DNA from 4 places in the Lentibacillus sp. L22 genome. Region 2 is predicted to be linked to each of the others. Evidence: riboswitches for the same ligand, from Rfam matches in the RefSeq annotation. Region 2 holds a riboswitch; each other region holds the start of a gene.
What was found. A riboswitch is a leader RNA that binds a small molecule or an ion and turns the genes downstream of it on or off. The one in region 2 is predicted to bind thiamine pyrophosphate.
Positions count from the first base shown of each region.

Region 1: it holds a riboswitch for thiamine pyrophosphate, as region 2 does, so the genes downstream of both, thiW (energy coupling factor transporter S component ThiW) here and thiT (energy-coupled thiamine transporter ThiT) in region 2, are expected to answer to the same signal.
Region 3: it holds a riboswitch for thiamine pyrophosphate, as region 2 does, so the genes downstream of both, ABRT01_RS03550 (lipoate--protein ligase family protein) here and thiT (energy-coupled thiamine transporter ThiT) in region 2, are expected to answer to the same signal.
Region 4: it holds a riboswitch for thiamine pyrophosphate, as region 2 does, so the genes downstream of both, tenI (thiazole tautomerase TenI) here and thiT (energy-coupled thiamine transporter ThiT) in region 2, are expected to answer to the same signal.

Region 1 is NZ_JBFNXI010000038.1:22,704-28,468, reverse strand. Features, by position in the region: gene ABRT01_RS14215 (DHA2 family efflux MFS transporter permease subunit) at 1-1,051, opposite strand, end outside; gene ABRT01_RS14210 (MarR family winged helix-turn-helix transcriptional regulator) at 1,080-1,517, opposite strand; TPP riboswitch at 1,841-1,953, shown strand; gene thiW (energy coupling factor transporter S component ThiW) at 2,042-2,530, shown strand; gene thiD (bifunctional hydroxymethylpyrimidine kinase/phosphomethylpyrimidine kinase) at 2,575-3,381, shown strand; gene thiM (hydroxyethylthiazole kinase) at 3,378-4,142, shown strand; gene thiE (thiamine phosphate synthase) at 4,298-4,927, shown strand; gene ABRT01_RS14185 (MerR family transcriptional regulator) at 4,973-5,710, opposite strand.
Region 2 is NZ_JBFNXI010000002.1:16,648-22,412, forward strand. Features, by position in the region: gene ABRT01_RS01085 (FecCD family ABC transporter permease) at 1-427, opposite strand, end outside; gene ABRT01_RS01090 (ABC transporter substrate-binding protein) at 411-1,385, opposite strand; cobalamin riboswitch at 1,576-1,770, opposite strand; gene thiT (energy-coupled thiamine transporter ThiT) at 2,115-2,711, opposite strand; TPP riboswitch at 2,803-2,904, opposite strand; gene ABRT01_RS01100 (BCCT family transporter) at 3,099-4,571, shown strand; gene ABRT01_RS01105 (CalY family protein) at 4,650-5,237, opposite strand; gene sipW (signal peptidase I SipW) at 5,276-5,765, opposite strand, start outside.
Region 3 is NZ_JBFNXI010000004.1:147,473-153,237, forward strand. Features, by position in the region: gene ABRT01_RS03530 (NUDIX hydrolase) at 1-437, opposite strand, end outside; gene ABRT01_RS03540 (contact-dependent growth inhibition system immunity protein) at 1,297-1,551, opposite strand; gene ABRT01_RS03545 (RNase A-like domain-containing protein) at 1,656-1,952, opposite strand; TPP riboswitch at 2,679-2,785, shown strand; gene ABRT01_RS03550 (lipoate--protein ligase family protein) at 2,885-3,727, shown strand; gene lipA (lipoyl synthase) at 3,720-4,679, shown strand; tRNA gene ABRT01_RS03560 (tRNA-Thr) at 5,007-5,079, shown strand.
Region 4 is NZ_JBFNXI010000002.1:130,175-135,939, forward strand. Features, by position in the region: gene ABRT01_RS01545 (PTS sugar transporter subunit IIB) at 1-60, opposite strand, end outside; gene ABRT01_RS01550 (PTS galactitol transporter subunit IIC) at 60-1,418, opposite strand; gene ABRT01_RS01555 (thiazole biosynthesis adenylyltransferase ThiF) at 1,487-2,506, opposite strand; gene ABRT01_RS01560 (thiazole synthase) at 2,567-3,334, opposite strand; gene thiS (sulfur carrier protein ThiS) at 3,336-3,539, opposite strand; gene tenI (thiazole tautomerase TenI) at 3,536-4,195, opposite strand; TPP riboswitch at 4,369-4,477, opposite strand; gene ABRT01_RS01575 (L-lactate permease) at 4,598-5,765, opposite strand, start outside.

The DNA of each region.
Region 1 (5,765 bases), on a different contig from region 2:
ACAAATACGTTGTTACTACTGTAATGGCCAATCCAAACACTGCTAATGGCCGCGCACCTATTTTATCAAATACTTTACCAGTGATCGGTGACATAATTCCCATCACGATTGCGCCTGGCATCAGCATTAAACCGGAATTCATTGGTGAAATACCCAGGATATTCTGCAAATAAATCGGGATCAAAAGCATTGGCGCAAACATAGCGACCGTAAGTGCCACATTAATGACCGTAGTAAGCGAAAAAATTCCGCTCTTAAATACCCGGAAATCCAGCATTGGAACTTCCATAACCAATTCGCGCCAAATAAACAAGGCAAGGCCGACAAAGCCAACAATCAATCCAATGATCACCGATGCATTGGTCCAACCGTTTGTACCTGCAGTACTGAAACCGTACAGGATACCGCCAAAACCAAGTGTTGAGAGAACAATTGCCAGGATGTCGATGTCTGGAAATGTCTGTTTGGTTACATTCTTTAAGAAAATAACCGAGAAGATAATTGTTAATACAGCAATTGGAAATATAATCCAGAACAATAACCGCCATGAATAATTTTGTACTACAAACCCTGACAGTGTTGGGCCTACAGCTGGTGCAAAAATAATGGCAATCCCAATAATCCCCATTGCACCACCACGCTTTTCAACCGGGAACAAAGCCAATACAACCGTTGTTAATAGTGGCATAATAATCCCTGCGCCAACTGCCTGAATAACGCGGCCAGTCATTAAGATAATAAAAGTTGGTGAAATGGCACAGATTAATGTACCTGCAGCAAATAAGCTAATTGCAGTTATAAATAGCTGTCTGGTTGAAAACTTCTCCATTAAAAATGCAGTAATTGGGATCAGCACACCATTAACCAGCATAAATCCGGTCGTAATCCACTGTGCAGTGCTTTCCCCTATATCCAGGTCCTCCATGATCGAAGGCAAGGCCACATTCATTAACGTTTGATTCAACAGCGATACAAACGCACCAAGAATAATAACCGCAAGAATGGGGCCTTTTTTTATATTCGTTGCATTACTTGTAGTTGTTTCAGTCATGCTTTTCTTTCATCTCCTATTCCCTAAGTTATTGATTTTCCACATCCTCAAAATTCCGTAATAATTTTGCGGCTGTGTTCTTAAACTGATTTAACTCTTCCGTTGATATCCCATTGAACAATTTTTCAATAAATGCTTTTCGGGCAGCATTCATAGCCTTGACCATTTCCTTTCCGCTATCGGTAATGGACAGGTAAACAACCCGGCGATCTTCTTCCGTCCGTTTCCTTTCCACATATCCGCCCTCAACAAGCTTATCGGTAAGACCTGTCAAGCCGCCAGTAGTGATGGAAAGAACCATTGCTAGCTCAGAAGCACGTTGTTGTCCCTCATAATATAATTTATAAAGGACAAGTGCTTCTGTTCTGGAGAAAGCCGATTTCGTATGCTTTCTCCATTCTCCGGGGATTTTCTTCGTGATTTTCCGGAAAATGCCCTCCAACTCAAGGAAATCATCCTTCTTCATGACTTCCCTCCTTATATAAATATTATCTCACTAAAAAATATCTTATCACTAAACAATTTGATAACAAGATGATATTATACGCTCATGATTTTGGAGTGTCAACAGGTTTTTAACCTTAAAATGAAGCTTATGCAGGTTTGCGCCTTTACTTGTTTTAAGGCTGCGCTTACATCTAATGTAACAACATATTTTAACTCCCTCCAACCGCCAGGCAAGATAGAGGTAGAAGTTACAATTTTTCTTCACATTATAAAACGTGATTCATAAGTGACAAACCAATCCTTCTCTGTTAAGATTATTGCAACAGGCAAATTTCATAGTATTTACACTACTAGGGGTGCCCCGCATGCGGGCTGAGAGGAAAGTTGCATTTCTTTCCGACCCTTATGGACCTGATCTGGCTAATACCAGCGGAGGGAAGTAGTTGTGACAAATCACGATAAACTTTTCTCTACGCAAGCTGGGTCCATCATAAGGATCTAGCTTTTTTTATATGCCATGGAAACATGGAAAGGAGGAATTGGATGAACCGGACACGTTTATTAACAACGATGGCTGTTTTTGTAGCCATTGGAACAATTGGATCCCAAATTCTCTGGTTTCCTGCAGGAGTTGCTAAAGCCTATCCAGTACAGCATGCGGTGAATGTGCTGGCAGCCATCATACTTGGCCCAGCCCCCGCTGTTATGATCGCCTTCATGATCGGACTGATTCGTAACTTGCTTGGTCTTGGCTCCATTTTGGCGTTTCCCGGCGGCATGATTGGCGCATTTCTGGCAGGTTATCTTTATCGACGGTTCGGGAAAAAGATTTGGGCGGCAATTGGTGAATTTATTGGAACCGGTATGATTGGCTCTTTGTTTGCTGTACCGTTTGCCAACCTCTTGATGGGAAGTTCAGTTGGTGCATTATTTTTCTTCCCGTCATTCCTGGTAAGCAGTGGAGCTGGGGCGTTGATAGGCTGGATTATTGCAGCTCGGTTGAAACAACGAAACGTACTGCCAAACATTTAAAAACTGGAACAAGGGAGCCCCTTGTCCCGAAAGGATGATGACAAATGAGACAAATACCTTGTGCACTGACTATTGCTGGTACTGATCCTAGTGGCGGTGCTGGCATTCAGGCCGATTTAAAAACATTTCAGGAATTTAAATGCTATGGGATGTCGGTGATTACTTCCGTGGTTGCCCAAAATACAACCGGGGTTCAGGATGTACAGCACATTTTAACGGACATGATTGAAGAACAGCTGGATTCCGTTATTTCAGATATCCCGTTTCAAGCGTTTAAAACGGGAATGATTGCCAATACCGCGATGATGAAAAGTATCGCCGGCAAGATAGAAAATATTCCTGTCCCTTTTGTAATGGATCCGGTCATGGTCGCGACAAGTGGTGATTCATTAATTGACGAGGAGGCGCGTGACTATTTACGCAACAATCTGCTTTCTCTGGCTACATTAGTCACACCCAATGTACCGGAAGCAGAATATCTAACAGGGCAATCGATTAGCACCATGGATGATCTAAAAGAGGCCGCTGAACAAATTGTAAATAAGTATGGAGCAGGTGCCGCGCTTGTTAAAGGCGGTCATTTAGCGGGGGATGCTGTCGACTTTTTGCACGATGGCAACAAGATACACCGTTTTTCATCTGAACGCATTGAAACAAAAGATACCCATGGAACCGGTTGTACCTATTCAGCGGCAATTACCGCGTTATTAGCTAAAGGCAATCCGCTTTTAGAGGCTGTCAACGCCGCCAAGCAATATATAACGGCTGCCATCGGTCATTCGTTTGCAATTGGTCATGGCAGTGGTCCAACAAATCATTGGGCACCACGAATCGAGGAGGTCAGCAAATGAATCAGAAGGTCATACAGGAAGTAAGGGAGAATCGTCCACTTATTCATCATTTAACAAACCAGGTTGTCATGAACTTTTCTGCCAATGGATTATTGTCGTTTGGGGGAACACCAGCGATGGCAAACGCAAAGGAAGAAGCACGGGAAATGGCTTTAAACGCGAATGGTCTCCTGATAAATGTCGGTACCATTACACCATCTGAGGTTACCGCAATGATAAAAGCGGGAAAAGCTGCTAATGAAAAAGGAATACCGGTCGTGCTTGATCCGGTTGGCATTGCAGCAACACCGTTTCGGGATACGGCTGTGAAGCAAATCCTCAACGAAGTAAATCCGACTGTGATCAAAGGCAATGCTGGTGAAATTGCCTATCTGGTCAATGTTCCTTGGGAGACAAAAGGACCGGACGCTGTTGGTGAAGGAAATATTGCCGAAGTTGCTGCCAAAGCCCAGGAAAAATATCAAACGGCTGTTGTTATTACCGGAAAAACGGATATCATTTGTAGTGGAAATTATTTTAAAGAAAACCAGACCGGACATCCGTTGCTTACAAAAATTACTGGCGCGGGATGCCTGCTTGGGTCGATTTTGACAGCTTGCCTTACAACCAAGGAACCGCTGGAAGAGCAAATGCAAACCGCCGTGGAATTTTACGGACTCGCCGCAGAATATGCCGCTCTAAATCCAAATGTATCCGGGCCTGGTACATTTCTGGCTTATTTTATTGATGCTCTATCATTAGATGCGGATCAATTGGGATAGCGCTGTGAAAGGGCAACCTAAATCTATGAAACAGCTGTCTATCCCACACCTTCCTCATTGTTCATTTACTCTTGACTAAAAGTGGGGGTATTATAGCACGTTCATGGTGTGGTAAACTGAAATTATATCAACTAAAAATGGGAGGAATCACATCAATGGGTTTCCCGTTCCTACGTAAACAATTAAGAAAGTATTTTATCATGGGCAGCCAGGATTGCGAACAATTTGACCCTGTAGAAGTTCTTGAATCAGCCCTTGCAGCTGGTATCACCGCCTTTCAGTTTCGAGAAAAAGGGGAAGGTTCTTTAACCAGCACAGATAAGCTGAAGTTGGGAACAAAACTGCGCGACTTGTGCACCCATTACCAGGTTCCATTTATCGTAAACGACGACATAGAACTGGTAGCATTGCTTGATGCAGACGGTATCCATGTGGGACAGAATGATCTATCGGTCGAACGAGTGAGAGAGCTTTTCCCGGACAAGGTAATTGGGCTTTCTGTATCAAACCCGGACGAAGAAGCGCAAAGTCCCATCCACCTTGTCGATTACCTTGGTGCCGGCCCTGTTTTTCCTACCCAATCGAAGGCTGATGCCAAGGATGCTGTTGGTGTAGCATGGATTCAAACATTAAGATCGAGATACCCTAAATTTCCTATTGTTGGGATCGGGGGAATCACTACCCAAAATGCTGCATCAGTAATTGAAGCAGGTGCGGACGGGGTATCGGTTATCTCCGCAATTACCAAAGCTGATAATATAGAAGAAGCCGTTCAGAAATTATAATTTAAAGCTGCCCTTTTTCATATGGGCAGCTTTATAATTGTCCTTCTATTTGTTTCGATCTGCATAAACAGCCATGGCATCGCGCATAAATACAGCTAAACCTTCACCAAATTGATCAATATTTTTCGTGAAACGCTCGTCACCTACATACAGTTGGCCAAGCCCCTTAAACGCATCCAGTGAAAATTCACCAACCTTATTCAAATAGTCATACCATTGTTTAATAGCCGCCTGTGCCTCATCAGATGCTGGATCTTTATGACGAATGGCTGCCAACTCGCAGTATATTGCATTAAATTCATTAGCCAAGGATTGTTGCTCATGCTCGGACATCCGGTTTATTTTGGCATTCGATTCATCTACCACCTGATCACCCCAACGGTCACGTGCTTCTTGTTCGTATGGGTTGTGACTAAAATCAAAACCTGAAAACTTCTCCTCTTCGGTCATGTTCATCTCTCCTTTCACATGTTGTATCGTCTTATCAATCATCTCGATCATCTTATCAAGTCGGCTGCGTTTTTCGAGTAACATCTTTCGCTGTACTTCCAATGCATCTTCTCGATCAAATGATGGACTGTTGATAATTTCTTTGATCTTCTTCAAAGGGAAGCCAAGCTCTTTAAAAAACAAAATCTGCTGTAAAGTATCAAGGTCATTGCTGGAATATAAACGGTAACCTGATTCGGTTGTTTTTTCCGGGATAAGCAAGCCGATTTCATCATAATGATGCAGTGTGCGCACACTAATACCAACTAAATCCGCTACCTCTTTTACTTTCATCACGGCTGGTAACCTCCCTTCACTGACTACTATAGGGTATCACGTAACGTTAGAG
Region 2 (5,765 bases):
AAATCGTCAAAAACGAGGCCACCACACTTAATACCGGCAATGTATACAGCCCTAAAAACGGTAATGATAAATGCAAAAAAATTGTCAACACTGCCCCAACACTAGCACCGGAGGAAACCCCCAGCGTATACGGGTCTGCCAATGGATTTCTTAATAATCCCTGAAAGGCTGCACCCGCAATCGCTAACGAGGCTCCGATAATTCCCGATAACATAACTCGTGGCAAGCGTACATTCATCACAATATTTTCATACATCGGATCCACCGAATCGGAGATAGATGTATGTGAGATAGCAGCAAAAATAGTCTTCAGAATAGTTGTAACAGGTACCTGAACTGTTCCAATTGAAATGCCCATTAACATGGAAACAACCAGTATCACAAACAGTATCCCGTACGCTGTAATCCGCTTAGTCATCGAATACATCTGGATAAATCACTTTTCCAAGTTCCTCAACACCATCAACCAATCGTGGACCTGGACGGTTAACCAGATCTTCGTCCACATCATAAATTTGTTCGTTTTTAACTGCTGATACATCCTCCCAGCCATCTCTTTGGGTTATTTCGGCAACGGGATCGTCCACATATGAACCGTATGTTGTAATAATCACATCCGGATTGCTTGCAATAGCCTGTTCCTCATTTATTTTTGGCCAGCCTTCCTGATCACCAGCAGCATTTTCCGCATGGATAATTGTTAATAGCTCGTCCATAAACGTATTTTTTCCAGCGGTATAAATATCAGGTGATGGGGAAATTTCCATGTAAACCTTTTTTTGGTCATCTTTATCAATGGCATTTGCCTTATCCTTAAGTGCAGTTAATTTTTCCTTCATATCATCAATAATCTGGTCAGCCTTATATAGTGTTCCTGTGGCTTGTCCAATCAAATGAATTGAATCGTAAACCTCATCAAAGTTATTTGCACTGGCAACAACCAATACCGGAATGCCCGCTTCTTCAATTTGTTTAAGTGCTTTCTCGTCATTGGTTTGATCTGCAAGCACCAATTGCGGATCAAGTGAAAGAATTTTTTCCACATTTAATTCCAGCCCACCGATTTTTTCCTTTTCGGATGCCTCTTTCGGAAAATCATCATGGTCAGATACACCAACAATTTGATCGCCAAGTCCCAGGTCAAAAGCAATTTCCGTATTACTTGGTAAAACCGAGACAATTCGTTCCGGTTTTTCATCAATGGTTAATTTATATCCATTCCCATCGGTCACTGTTACCGGAAAAGCCTGTTCCTCCGTCTGTTCTGTTTTAGTATTGTCTGCATTATCCTTTCCTTTTTCAGCGTTATCATCTGAATTTCCACAACCGGCTAAAATTCCTAAAAATAAGATAGCAGTGAATAAAACCAAATAAATCTTTTTCATGATCGTATTGTCCCCCCTAGTGTTTACAAAATAGCGCTACAAAGCAGTCTTCTCTCATAACCATGGATAAGCAATAAAAAAACACCTCCTATTAAAAAGGGGTGCTACTCATTAACAGTAGATGGATACTTATTTTTGACAAAGCAGTACCATCCAGCCAAGTTGCACACCTCCCTATCCGCGTAGGTTCATGGTGTTTCAGAATCAGGCAGTGTCCTGGCTCATGGTTACCGTTGCCCTTCCCTTCCCATACAAACCTATGTACAGTGGATTAAAAGGCAACAACCATTTACAGTGGCGGGACCGCGTCGGATTTACACCGAACTTCCATTTTAAGTCTATTATTCCGTGTTCAAAAAGAGGCACATCAGCCAGAATTCATTCGAACCTCTTGAACAGTTGCGCTAGACACCCGAGTCTGTTACACGAATATTTTATTTCCTCTTCCAGTATACAACATCCATGTCAAATCGAACAGGTAAATGATGAAAAATGACATACAATATAGATAAACAAAATACAAAATCATAATTAGCTACAGATTCTCACGGCAGATAGGAGAGTAAAAATAGGAGGAATCTATCGAGAGAAGAGCGGTCACGGGCGATGGGAAAGAAAAAGCGTGAGGAATCTACCGTGAACAGGGCGTCAATACCATCCAAAATAGAAAAATACAATCCGGATTGAATAAAGGACAGTCCCCTAAAATGGTAGAGGACTGTCCTTTTATTAACCTGCCCTTCGCTGCTGACCTATTTGTTTCGCCGAGGTGATGATTTGTCCTGCCTTTGAAACGATCAATCCCAAAATAACCGCACAGGCGATTGAGACAGCGATATAGGTGATGCCATTGGTAACCAGCGAATAAATAAATGGTGATTTCCCCGCCTCAATGGCATACTTCTTAAAGAAGATAACCCCAGCGACAAAATGCCAAAAATAACGTGTCGCCCCGCCAACAAATATGGCAATCGTCATCCATAACAAAGCATGTCCTTTGTGTCCCTTTTGTAGGTTCCCTTTGACTTGGTGATAAAACAGCCCTGCAAATCCAATACAAGCAAAAGCAATAAAATATTCAATAAATGCTTGGGTAGGGGTAAGTATCCATGCCTGACCAAGCGCAATTTGTAGAAGTCCCCAAAGAAAACCAGATAGGCTGGCCGCTACGAATCCCCAGCGAAAGGCAACGATAAATATTGGGATCATCGCAAAAGAAATGGAAATCGACGGTCCAAAACGCAATGATGGCAATAGATCCAGCACCATCGCAAATGCCGCAAGTATGGCCACTTCTATCAGTGTTTGCAAACTTAATTTTCGCATATAAAAATGCCTCCTTCAGAACGAACCAAAAGGGAGACATTGGTGAAATATACGGATTTTTATCGGGCAGCCATAAATCCAGCGAACCATCCGCATTTACTCACCACATCCCTACGCTAGTGCTAACTAACAGGTTCAAAGGGTCCGAACAATAACGTTCTCTCTCAGCTTTAAAGCTCCCCTTGTGGTTGCGTTATCATTTTATTTAATCTCATCATAGCACATGCCGGTCAATCATGCACTCTTTTTATTCATTAATTTCAATAATAGATTTTGGTGCTGACCTTTTATTTGTTGAGGATTCATGTACCCTCCACATGTCCCATTGCATTGCTTGCTGGTCTTTGTTATTGTTAATCCTATGTCAAAACTTTATCAGGGGGATTCATGAAGAAAGTTACAAGGGTTTTTTACATAACATTGGTAATAGTCGTCTTAGCCGTGATATTTGGTGTGGCATTTCCTTCACAATTTGAACGAATAACTGGCAACATAAAGGATTTTGTAGCTACTACATTCGGTTGGTATTACATGCTGTTGATGGCGGTCATGCTCATCGTTGCAATCATCATTGCCATTAGTCCATACGGCAAAATTCGCCTTGGCAAGGATCATGAACGACCCGATTTCTCAACACCAACATGGATTGCTATGTTGTTTTCAGCTGGTATGGGGATTGGTCTTGTTTTCTACGGGGCAGCGGAGCCATTATTTAACTATGCACTTGATGCTGCCACAGAGAAACCAGGTACTGATGCAGCATTTAAGGAAGGGCTTGCCTATAGCTATTTCCACTGGGGCGTACATATTTGGGCTATGTATGGTATTGTGGCACTGTCATTGGCTTTTTTTCAATTTCGTAAGGAAGAACCAGGATTGATTTCAGCAACATTAAAGCCGTTATTTGGAGAAAAAATGAACGGTCCGCTTGGTGTGCTGATCGATGTACTATCCGTATTTGCAACTGTATTCGGTGTAGCAACCTCGCTTGGTTTTGGGGCAGCGCAAATTAATGGAGGGCTTTCGCATTTATTTGGTATAAATGTTGGTTTTACCGCACAGTTTGTCATCATTGCTGTGGTAACGGTTCTCTTTATTGCTTCAGCGTGGTCAGGTTTGAGCAAAGGGATTAAATATTTATCCAATACCAATATGGTGCTTGCCGCTCTTTTACTTGTTATCGTCATCATCGTCGGCCCTACATTGCTCATACTGGATATGTTTACTGATACGTTTGGAAAGTATATGCAACATATTGTGGAAATGAGCTTTCGCACAGCTCCACTTACAGGGGACAATCGGGAATGGCATAATAACTGGACCATTTTCTTTTGGGCATGGTGGATTGCATGGGCGCCTTTTGTTGGAATGTTCATTGCCCGTGTCTCTCGTGGGCGCACCATTCGGCAATTTTTGTTAGGCGTCATGGTGATTCCAACATTATTTACTTCAATATGGTTTGCAGCATTTGGGACAACGGCAGGTGATGTACAAAATAGCGGAGTAGATTTGACCCAATACACGACAGAGCTTGTATTGTTTAATATGTTCGATCAATTACCATTATCATTCATCCTTTCCATTTTTGCTATTTTGCTAATTGGCTCGTTTTTTATTACTTCAGCAGACTCAGCAACGTTTGTTTTGGGGATGCAGTCAACACATGGTTCGTTAACCCCGCCGAATAATGTCAAGATTATCTGGGGAGTTTCCCAATCAGCTGTAGCATTGATTCTGCTCTATGTCGGTGGATTAACGGCAATTCAGAATACGATTATTATCGCGGCATTACCATTTTCCTTTGTAATGATTTTGATGTTATTTGCCTTGTTTAAGGCGTTGAATAAAGAAGTATCATGATTTTGCATACAAGCAATCGCCAGGACTGCCATTGCTAACGGGCAGTCCTGGTGATTTTAGTGGGATATTGTATTCATCTTATTTTTCATCGCCAGCAGTCTGTTGTGCATTAAATGTCCATTCCAGGTTTAAGGAGTCGCCTTGGAATTGGTTTTGATCTTTTCCGTCATCAATAAATTTAAACTTGACAACCAAATCATGTTCATCCCCTGCTTCCAATCCTTTCTTCCCTAGTAAAGGACTGAATACTTCATCATGTACTACTTCCGGATCCATATCTTTTAGTTCAGCTAATGTTGTTTCGTAAATAACCTCATTTAGTTGATCGGCATTATATAGGAATTCAACCTGAATATATTTACCGAAGTCATCCGTGTTATCCCCTTTATCATCAATCACACTGTAATCGGTCTCCAGTAAAACTTTATTCATATCCAGCGTTCCATTATTTTGTAATTCAAAGTCCCGGATCACGGAATCTCCTGGCTGTAATTCATCTACATCAATCACCGTTGTAGGTTGAACAGATAAGTCCAATTTCCCTGCAGCAAATGTATTATTGGTTGTCTCACTTGAACTAAAATATGCATATGTGCCTCCACCAATTAATGCGATCCCCAATGCTGCTGACATAACTCCCATACCCAATTGTTTTTTAATACCCATTGATTATTCCTCCTTTTATTTTTCCGCCCATAAGATTTTTACTTGGATTCTGTTTCTATTTCCTTTTTAGGCTGTTCAATCTGTCGAAGTGCTCGGTATATCGTAATTATCGAATAGATAACAAGGCAAACCCCCGGTAGCACCATCAGTAATGCCGCACCTTCCTTAGAATTGGTAAAGCTCATAACATATCCAAGATAAGGAATGGTAAAACCGCTGTACGTCCCGATAATATTTTCTTGTGCTACTGGTTCCAGGTCAGGTGCATCATTGGCATCACCTTTTGTAATATAGGTCTGATCTTTCTTCTGAACTTGCATAACGCGGTGGGTCACAATCATGCCATCATTTGTTTTAAATGTGATCACATCACCCTTATGAAATGGATGCTGACTATCCGTTTCCTTGACTGCAATAATCGAACCTGTCCGAATATCTGGTTCCATCGATCCGGACAAAACGGTTTTTACTTGGTAGCCAAACAGACTTGCTTCTCCGCCTGAAGCCTTCATTGAAATGACTGTTAGC
Region 3 (5,765 bases), on a different contig from region 2:
TCAATGAAAATCTTATACACATAATGGGGATCTGGTGGGTGATTATGCTTACTTTTATCCAATACAGCGAGCAATCTTGATGCTTTTACCGCATAACCAGATTCTTCTTTTATTTCTTTTACTGCAACCTCTGATGGTGAATAGCCAATATCACCCCAGCCACCGGGTAAAGACCATTGTGCATCCGACTTTTCCTTTACCAATAATATCTCATTTTGTTCGTTAAAAACGACCCCGCGAATATCTACTTTGGGCGTTGCATATCCAGTATCATTGGCAAAGTCCAACCTTATTGTCTCTTTATCTACTTTAGTATAATTGCTCATTATTTCGATACTAAGCTCACGTAATTGTTCGTAACGCTCTTGATCATAAACATCACGAGTGTATGCTAAGCCTGTCTGAGCAATTGCTTGAATCTGTTTAACCCATTCCAACCAGGTGTTGTCATCGATATTCCTTGCCTCTTCTGACTGTGAAATAATAATTCCTCCTCATATTTTATAATATCTAGTATTTTATTAAATTTCATTATTGAACAAACATTTGATTGGGGGGGGGGATTGACAAGGTAAGGAAAACCGTGTTCTTTTCGAGAAACAAATGTATATGATTCAATGCTGTTCTCTTCATTTACAATATCTAATAATTCATAGGGGGATATGCTCTTCCCAAAAAGGTCCAGCATACAGATTCTAGCTTTATTAGATCTAATAAAAAGTTACCAAAGAAAATCATCATTAATAATTCCGTAAACCTCTTGTGATCCAAAATTCCCCGCTCCAAAAGTCTGCAAGTAATCCGTACACAAACTAGCAAACTTTAATCCTAACATATCTCCAGCCTTACTTATTAATTCAGTTGTACATCCTCCGACGAAATCAGCAATATCATCATGAGATAAAATTATTTGTTTGGCCTTTCGATAAGTTTCTGTCTCATTTCCATTCTCCTGATACTATATCATCGAATAAAAACCGTGAATGATAAAAATGTAGAGTATGTCTCCTACTACGATTCTTATATCATTTAGTTTTACCTTATGTGAATCTCTTTTCTCCTCTTCTTGCTTCTTAAAAACTCAAAAAGCTAAAGGTCTGTACTCATCATAATTATTTACTGACTGGCTTTCCAATAATAAACAACTCGCCTTCATTTAATCAGCCGCTGTTGTATTCGAATCTGGATGATTCCAATGTTATTAAAAACGAAAAAAAATAATATTTCATCTCGGACTGAACCATCCCCATCTTACAATTTCACAACTTCTTTTATTTGTTGGACTACTTGGTTTAGCTACTGAAGTGGTTCTAAACCAAGATCCGGAAAATATATACCATCCGCACAACACTGAATGTATTCATTCTTTTCGAAATTTGAGTAATTACTGTTTATAAAATCCGACAAAAAAACAATCGCATATTCTAAATACTCTTTGGTTTCATCCACCAACAATTCCTCCAAGGCTTGTTCTGGAGATTCAATGTCCTGATGAAAAGTTCCAGCCAAAAATTGAAAAACTGGCTCTTCCTGTTTATTAGGGAGTAACATAAAACAACACACCCCTTTCAATTAGTATTGATTTGCTTAATTTGGATAACCAGTTAGAACAAAATTCCCTTCGCCATCCTTTTTCAAAACAATTCTAGCATTTGTCATATTTTTAACCGAATCGGAGCCTTTTTTATCTCCCTTCCTATCACCTCTGTTCCCTGATAGGTCAATACTAAAGTTGACTTGCTTTTTGGATTATCTAGCCAAGATTGAATAACTTCTTTATTGTTTGTATCGTTCAAAACATTATTAACAATTTTCTCAGCCGTAGCCCTATCTTTAAAGGTAGATGAACCAGTAATTTTCGGATTTTTATTTATCCTCTCTAATAGCTCTTTATCCGTTTTTCCAACATGTCTTTCAATCAAATGTCCACCTTTTATTTCATGTGCAGCCAATCCACCACCAGGTGCAAGGTTACTTTTATCCCCCGGTTTTACACTATCTACATTTTTATCAACCTTCCTGGTATCCTTAACCTTCTACCCACCTGCCGACAAAACGATGCAGTTATGTTCTCATGCGTTATATCTAATTTGCGACAGACCTATGATCACACTTTTTCAGCAGCCCGAGACAGTAAGGATTACCAAAAACAGCCACGAAACAACACGGAACTTGTCATTTTTATCATGAGTCCGATAATATATCAGCGATTTCGGGCTCCCTATCAGCGGTTCCGAGCTGCCTATAAGCGGTTTCGGGCGTTCTATCAGCGGTTTCAGGATTCCTATCAGCGGTTTTGAGCTTTCTATCAGCGATTCAGCCACGCCAAGAAACACGTGGTAAATTTCGGCCTGAACATCGTGTGATCAATTCTTCTACCCTAGCAAAACCGGCTCCAACCTCTCCCTTCTTCCACTTTCTCATATACTTGCCAAATAATCCATGTACATTTCTTCATCTAAATGCGTCCGCAATTGCTATACAAGCGGAATGTAGGCAACCATTCTTCTTTACTTACTAATTCTTTTACATTACCTGTTTTCAGCATACCGTTCTCCTTCTAGCATTGCTTTTACTTCCCATTATATCGCATGAAAGTTATCGAAACAGCAAAAATTTCAAATCCGCTTTACAATGTAACATTTTCCATTTACCATGGACTTATCGAAACAATATAACAAGTTCACTAGGGGAGCATTTCAAAGGCTGAGAAGAACTTTTTTTGTTCTAACCCTTGGCACCCGATCTGGGTAATACTGGCGTGGGGAAGTGGTCAATGTAGCATGGGTACATGTTATATACAAACAGACTGCCATCTCATTTGGGCAGTTTTTGTTTTATCGTTTGCTTTTTAGGGAGCACCAAAAACACGGAGGAGATTCGATTGCAAGATTCATGGGGATTTTTAGACACCGGAGTACACGATGCTGCAACAAATATGGCATTAGATGAATTGTTGCTTATTTGGCACAGTGAAGGAAAAATCCCGCCCATTTTACGTTTCTATCAATGGGCAAAACCAAGTTTATCTGTTGGCTATTTTCAGGATGTTCATAAAACGATTGATCCATCAGCATTGCAACAGTATAGGATACCAGTGGTTCGCCGGTTAACCGGTGGTAGTGCGGTACTGCACGATGATGAGTTAACCTACAGTCTTGTTATTGCGGAGAACAAATCATTTATCCCAGCATCTATCACGGAAGCTTACTATGTTCTATCCAAGGGTATCTTTGACGGGTATGCCAATTTAGGAATCACAGTCGATTATGCCAAACAAAGACATTCCATTCAAAACCGTTCTGCAGTGTGTTTTGAAAGACCGGCGTTATACGAGTTGCTGGCGGGTGGGAAGAAAATATCCGGCAATGCACAAACCCGGCAAAAAGGAGTATTGCTGCAGCATGGATCGATTCCACATTCCATGAACAAAACGATACTTTTCGATCTATTCCGTTTTCCAAGTGAGGAAATACGAGAAAGAAAAAGAGCAGCATTTGATACAAAAGCAACAACCATCCGTCAAGAAACAAACCGATCCATATCCATGAGCACTATGAAAGACGCGTTTAAACAAGGTTTTGAAACTGGAGTAGATATCAAACTATCTCCATTTGAATTAACCAATCAGCAATGGGAGGAAGTCTACCAGCTAGCTGCTGATAAATACAGCAATCATGATTGGAATTTCAAACATCATTCAAAGGAGCGTGTACTTAATGGCTAAACAGGAGGAATACATAAGAAAACCGGAATGGCTGAAAACAAAAATCAATACGAACCAATCTTACCGTGGATTAAAGAAACTCATGCGTGATAAACGATTAAATACCGTTTGCGAAGAAGCACGCTGTCCGAACATCCACGAATGCTGGAGTGAACGAAAAACGGCAACTTTTATGATTCTTGGTGACACTTGTACCCGCGGCTGCCGTTTTTGTGCAGTTAAAACTGGATTACCAAACGAACTGGATTGGGGAGAACCTACTCGTGTTGCGGAATCCGTATCGATTATGGGCTTAAAACATGTTGTTGTGACAGCAGTCGCTCGCGATGACCTAAATGATGGGGGCGCTGCGGTATTTGCGGAAACGGTAAGAGCCATCCGCCGTGAAAACCCTGGCTGCACGATTGAAGTGTTACCATCGGACATGAAAGGTGACTACGAAAGCCTGCATACTTTAATGGATAGTGAACCAGACATTTTTAACCATAACATTGAAACAGTACGCAGATTAACTAAACGCGTACGGGCAATTGCAAAATACGACCGTTCCTTACAATTGCTGGAACGGGTAAAAGAAATAGCACCAAATACACCAACCAAATCAAGTATTATGGTCGGTCTAGGCGAAGAAAAAGAAGAAATTTTACAAGCGATGGATGACTTATTGGCACACAACGTAGACATCATGACAATCGGTCAATATTTGCAACCAACAAAAAAACACTTAAGGGTTGAACGTTACTACCACCCGGATGAATTTGCGGAACTAAAAGAAATTGCCTTAAAAAAAGGATTCCGTCATTGTGAATCAGGCCCGCTTGTACGATCTTCCTACCATGCCGATGAGCAGGTCAGCCAAGCTTCAGCCCAGCGCAGGATCAATTATATGAAAGGCTATGAGGAGCAGGAGAATAAGAAAGTAGATTTTTCTTTGGAGATGTTTAACAATTAAAGTGTGATCATGATTTCCCAAATGAAAACCCCGGCTCATTATATATATCTGCTGGGGTTTTATCGTTTACAATGATTTGGTTATTCATAGCCGGCTATTTAACGGCGGTTTCAACCAGTTTTACGGCGATTTCGGGTAAATTATCGACGGTTTCAGCACTTTTATCGGCGGTTCGCAATTGTTCCCACTTTAAGTCATGACTCGCACGCCGAAAATTAACCGAATTCTGCTCTCTAACTTTAAAAAATCACCGCAAAATAGTTGAAGAAATGATTAAAATGTATTATGATACTCTATGTGCTTTACAAAAAAAGTCATACTTTAGATGCTGGTGTAGCACAGCTGGTAGTGCACGTCACTCGTAATGACGGGGTCGAAGGTTCGAATCCTTTCACCAGCATTAGTACAGAAACGCTGTAATCCTTGATAGATAAGGGTTATGGCGTTTTTATTATTGGTACAGTTTAGTGTAGATTTCATTAGTACAGGATTTCGGGGGCAAAATTGGGGCAAATGAATGGTGGTTCAGTTTTATAGGATGGATTTTCACAGGTTTTGTAGGTGAGTATTTCGACCGATCTCCAAAAGGGGTATCAATTTGGGCCCAGCTAGATGTAATCACTTGGTTACCCAAAAAAGAGAAACCAATAATCACAAGTCAATCTGCGCCCGGCTGAATATATCCCCTCACTGCTCAAAAATGAGCACTCAACCATAAAACCCATTAACAGCCCCACACAGCGATTATAAGCCATTCACGACTAAACATATTACCTACTTCCCAAAAACCCAACACAAGAAGGATAGTGGCTTCAATTTTTAATAAGGCTATGTTTTTTTGTAATGTTGTGGTATAATACAGTTGTAGCTACCTTCTAGGTGTGCTAGCCACTTGGAAGTAAAATACATTGTTGTCTTACTGGGCAACTGTTGCGTATTGTTTGGCAATAAATACGTCAGCATTGGTAAATGTGATCAATCATCCTAAATTGATTAAAATAACCAGTTATTCGCTGGTTCACCGTCCTATAATGGGCGGTTTTATTTTGCATAAAAAAGATGCCCTCAATTTTGAGGACACTCTCA
Region 4 (5,765 bases), 110 kb from region 2:
CTCACCGACCATAGTTGATGTGGCGATCCCAGTCCCGCACATGATTAATAACTTTTTCATTATCCTGCCTCCGTATCCTTTGCGTATCCTTTATCTGACTGTTTGGCTTTTATTTTGTTCACGTAAATCAGCCCCATTAGCATGGCAACCCCGAGTAGTCCAATTCCATACCAATTCAGTCCTTTTACGAATGAGATAAACATGAATGTCGTCCATACTGCACCATCGACCAATGAAGAAAAGCTTGAATGACCTCCTGTTTCAAATCCAGCTGCGATTGCGGTGTCTGTAAATAATGGCGCTATCCATGTCGCAATATACAGTCCAATAGCAATATAGGCAGAACCTGCAATGACCGTCCGTACAATATTCCCCCTGAAAACCGGTACCATTAAACAAATCAAAAATGGTATGGTTGCCAAATCCCCAAATGGCAGAACCCGATTACCCGGTAAAATCACTGCCAAAAGTAATGTCAGTGGGATCATTAGGAGTGAAGCGGATAAGACGGCAGGATGGCCGATAGATAGTGCACTATCCATACCAATATATAAGTCACGTCCAGGAAATCTTTTTTTCACCATTTGTCCTGCTGCTTCGGAAACGGGTGCTAAACCTTCCATTAAAAGTGCAACCATTTTCGGCATCAATAGCATGATAGCTCCGGTTTGCATGGAAAGCTGTAAAATTTTCGTAATAGAATAGCCTGCCAAAATACCGATTAGTCCCCCAATGAAAACACCAATCACGGTTGAATCTCCAAATATTCCTAACTTTTTTTGGATAGATTCCGGCTTGGCATCCAATTTGTTAAAACCTGGTATGCTGTCAAACAACCAATTTAGTGGCTTGGCAACTAAATAAGACGGAGCAGAGGCAGCATGGGGGAATGTCATCTGTTTAAAACCATAAAATGCATGAACATCCTTCGCAATGATATCCCCCAATAAAAAAATCAATAATAAATGGACAATTATCGTAAGCAACCCCAGTGCAAAGTTACCTGTCATCGAATAGACAAGTGACCCTGTGAACGCACAATGCCAGTAGTTCCAAAGATCAATATTTAATGTTTTCGTCCATCCAAGCATCAATAAAAAACTATTTACACCAATTCCAATCGGGATTGCCAAACTGCCTAAAACCGTCCCATACGAAATGGCTGATGTAGCTGGCCAACCAATATCAATCGTATGTAATTTCAACCCGAAATGGTCTACCATTGCCTGTGCAGCCGGTCCCAGACTATCTGTCAACAGACCAATAACCAGGTTTAATCCAATAAATCCAATTCCCACTGTTAATCCTGAGCGACAAGCTTTTCCTACCTTCGTTCCCAGTATAAGGGCAAAGATGAAAACGATAATAGGAAGCATGACACTAGCGCCAAGATCAACGAACCATTGCAAAACAGCCACAAAGCATCCCTCTTGTTTTTATGAATTTGAATTTCTATACTACACAAGCTATAAAGTGACCATTCCCTCTATCCAAAATAACGATAATAAAGTGTTTTTGCCTTTATTTTATCATTCGTTCCATGTACCAATGTACGGCCATCTCGGAACAAGACAAGACGTTGGTCGTCAATCGTATATGAAAGTAGAAAGGGATTTTGTTCCACTTTTCCACCCTTTCCGGCAAGCACTTTAGCAATCGCATGCAGATTGCGATTTTGCCTTTTGGCGGGTCTAATTTGAACCGTATCCCTTCCACAAAGCACTGCTGTTTTTGTTTGATTTTCATAGGAAAGAAAAGGATATGTTGGATTTTCTCCACAAGACGAACAGGTTGCTTTTTTCACCGTTGATATATCAATTGATGAATGATGATTACTCCATAGATCAAAGGAGATTAGCTTTCTTCTAAGTGCATCCCAATTCTCCGTAAGTATTTTGAAAGCTTCAATGGTTTGTTGTACAACGACCATTCCAACAGTAGGGCTGATGATTCCTGCCGTTTCACAGGTTAAACCACCAATCGGGACATCTTCCATAAGACAATGGAGGCATGGTGTTTCCTTTGGCACAATTGTAAAACTTATGCCGTAGCTACCCACGCACGACCCGTAAATCCATGGAATTTGATATTTTTGCGAGATATCATTGATGATCATGCGAATATCAAAATTATCCGTCGCATCAATAATTAAATCGACTCCTTTGATCAGTTGCTCCATTTCCGGTGGTGTGATATCTAAAATATGTGATTCAATGTCTACCTCGGAATTGATTTGCTGCAGCCGTTTTTTTGCAGCAACAGCTTTAGGTATCCGGTTTTTTGCATCCAATTCCACATAAAGCTGTTGCCGCTGTAAATTGCTCCATTCTACATAATCACGGTCGACAATGGTTACTTTTCCTACACCCGCACGAACCAGCGATTCTGCATTTCCTGTGCCAAGCGCACCCGCACCTATGATAAGTACCTGTTTTCCCGCCATTTTTTGTTGGCCCTCTTCACCAATATACTTAAACAACGTCTGTCTGGAATAACGATCATTCATCCCTTCACCTGTCCCTTTTCGTTCGTATTTTGATCATGTTTTTGAGTAGGTATTGATTTTTTAGCCAATACTTATTCCCTCCATTGGACTGCTTGCTGTGGCGGTCCGTTTTTTCGGGATACGCCCAGCTTCATATCCTAAGCGACCAGCTTCCACTGCTTGCTTCATCGCTTTTGCCATTTTGACCGGATCTTTAGACGCTGAAACCGCCGTATTTAATAAAACAGCGTCTGCACCAAGTTCCATTGCATAAGCTGCATCGGCCGGGGAGCCGATTCCGGCATCAACAATCACAGGAACTTCTGTTTGCTCAATGATAAAACGCAAATTAACCGGGTTGATAATTCCCTGCCCCGAGCCAATTGGTGACGCCCCAGGCATAATCGCATGTGTGCCAAGCTCCTCCAACCTTTTGGCTAGTACCACATCATCGGAAGTATACGGTAAAACAATAAATCCTTCTTTTAGCAATTCTTCCGTTGCCTTTAATGTTTCCAGCGGATCTGGCAGCAATGTTTTATCACAACCAATGACCTCCACTTTGATCATGTCACATAGTCCCGATGCTCTTGCCAACTTGGCATGTCGTACGGCTTCTTTCGCTGACTTTGCACCAGCCGTATTCGGTAAAAGACTAAATTTCTCTACGTCCAGTTTTTCCAGGAAATTGGGCTGGTTTGGCTCATAAATATTCATCCGGCGAACGGTAAACGTTAAGATTTCTGCTTCCGATGCTTCAATCGCTGCTTTTTGAATATCAAAATTCGGATATTTTCCTGTACCCAATAATAATCTTGAATTAAATTGCTTATTTCCAATTGTTAGCAAGTCAACCGCCTCCTACAAATTGAACTAATTCTATTTTGTCTCCATCCGATAATTTTGCACTGTCATAGTCATGTTTTTCCAAAATATTTTCATTATGTTCGACAATAGTGACAGGATTCTTCACTTGGATATATGCGAGTAACTCAGTGATGGTTGCTACCGAAGACGGAATGGTAATCCGTTCACCATTTACTCGTAACTTCATAGGATCACCTCCTGCGTATGCATTGCTTTACGATAATTCATGACTGCGCGCACTGGATCATCTGCTTGGAAAACGCCTGACATAACGGCAATTCCATTCGCCCCGGCTGCCAACGTGTCATGTGTATTTTCAGGTGTGATTCCTCCGATGGCAATAACGGGAATGGTTACTTGCTGCGTGAGTTTTCGCAAGTTATTTAGTCCTCTCGGTGTCATTCCCTCTTTTGATCTCGTGCAATGAATATGTCCATATAGAAGATAATCAACCCCTTTCTTTTCTGCCTTGATTGCTTCGTCAAGCGAATGTATCGAACAACCGATTTTTAATGATGAAAAAGCCTGCATGACCAATGAAGCATCGATACTATGATGGGCAAGCTGAACACCATTTGCTCCTAAGATATGCGCAATGTCAACACGGTCATTAACAATAATTTTTTCGAGCGGCACACCGCGATCCGTTAAAGCTTCAATTACCCGGACTAGTTCGGCAGCTGTCCAACTTTTCTCCCGTAAATGAATCTTGTTAACACCTTTATGAATCATTGCCACTATTTGTACAAGTGTTTCAGCGGTTTGTTGACCCGTTGAGACGACATGTAATTCCTTAGTGGCGTTTATATCCTTTTTCCTTTTCCATGTTTTGTTGTATTCCATGAACACCTATCCTTTCAGCAAAACAAAAAACCACTTTCAAGATGACAGCGCATCGAGAAAGTGGTTGGATAATTATTTGAGAACACCTGAGATTGTTCATTATTTTGAACAACTATGGACAAATACAAGAAATGAAGAAATTTTACCAGCCTATGTTACATTCCTTGAACATCTATTGTTCCACATCACTTCCCTACGCTGATATTAATCAGTTCAGGTTCCAAGGGTCTTAAAGTCACACTTTAATCTCAGCCTTTTTGGAAGGCACCCCTAGCGGTTTTTTATTAAATTTTACCTTTGCTTGTATCATACCATGTGTGGAGGATTTGTCAATGAATTTTATATATTTTGTAAGTATGAATGGATGAACAAACTTTTTTCATATTTCATTCCTATTTTACGCTACGAAGCAATGTTTTGTTCTAGCGCATTTAGTCGTTTTTTATTCGTGGCAATGAAGTAGATAGCAATTGCCCAAATAATGACAGCAATGATCGATCCGATGTTAAATATGCCTTTTTCGGATGTCCACATGATCGAATAGCCGATCGAACCAATTAATAGGGAGTAATAGACAAATGGCAGTAGGGTCTTGCGAATGACATGCCCTTCTTTTCCGACTAAACCAACAACGGCTGCGGCTGCGACAACATTATGCACACAGACCATGTTACCGGCCGCTCCACCTACTGCCTGCAGTGCGACCATCCAGGTTGGATCTCCGCCGATTCGTTCACCAACGCCGTATTGGAACAAGGAAAACATCATATTACTGATCGTGTTACTTCCAGCGACAAATGCACCTAGCCCACCGATAAATGTTGCAAAAAATGGATATGCCGTTTGCGCCAGATTTGCGACACCGTCTGCAAGGACGATTGGCATTTCAGCGTAACCAGCCGCTCCACCATCCGAATTAAGGAATACTTGTACCATTGGAACGGTAAAAACAAGCGCGGAACCTGCGGCAAGCATTGTTTTCCCGGAATCCTTCCAAGCCTGTGCATATTCTTTTATTTTCATGCCATGAGCGTAGTACACATAAACAGATGCAACAATAAAAATAAAACCTGGAGAAAAGAGGATTTCCCAGCTGGACGTGATGTCTGTCCCAAAAATATTTGGAACCTCAATAGTTGCTGCTTTTAGCCAATCTCCCACGACAGTCATTCGGGAAAGCAGCAGCATCAATGCAATCAATACGTATGGGGACCATGCACGTAGCATGCTAATCTTTCCTGCATAAATATCGCTTTGTTTGATTTCCAGCCGCCCAGTCCATGTCGGATCCCAGCGATCTTTTGGCTCAAAATCCCAAGCATCATCGTCCTTGGGCATTAGAAAACCTTTCTTGGCAGCTGGAATAACAATTAATAAACCAATGAGGCCGCCAATCATGGATGGGAATTCAGGACCCAGCGTATTCGCGACAATGATATATGGTACGGTCATCGCCAATGCTGCAAATATAGCGAACTTCCATACCTTCAACCCTTCACTAAATGACTTGTTTTTCCCGAAATAGCGGGTTAATATTCCTACTAAAAACAGTGGAATTAACATCCCTGCT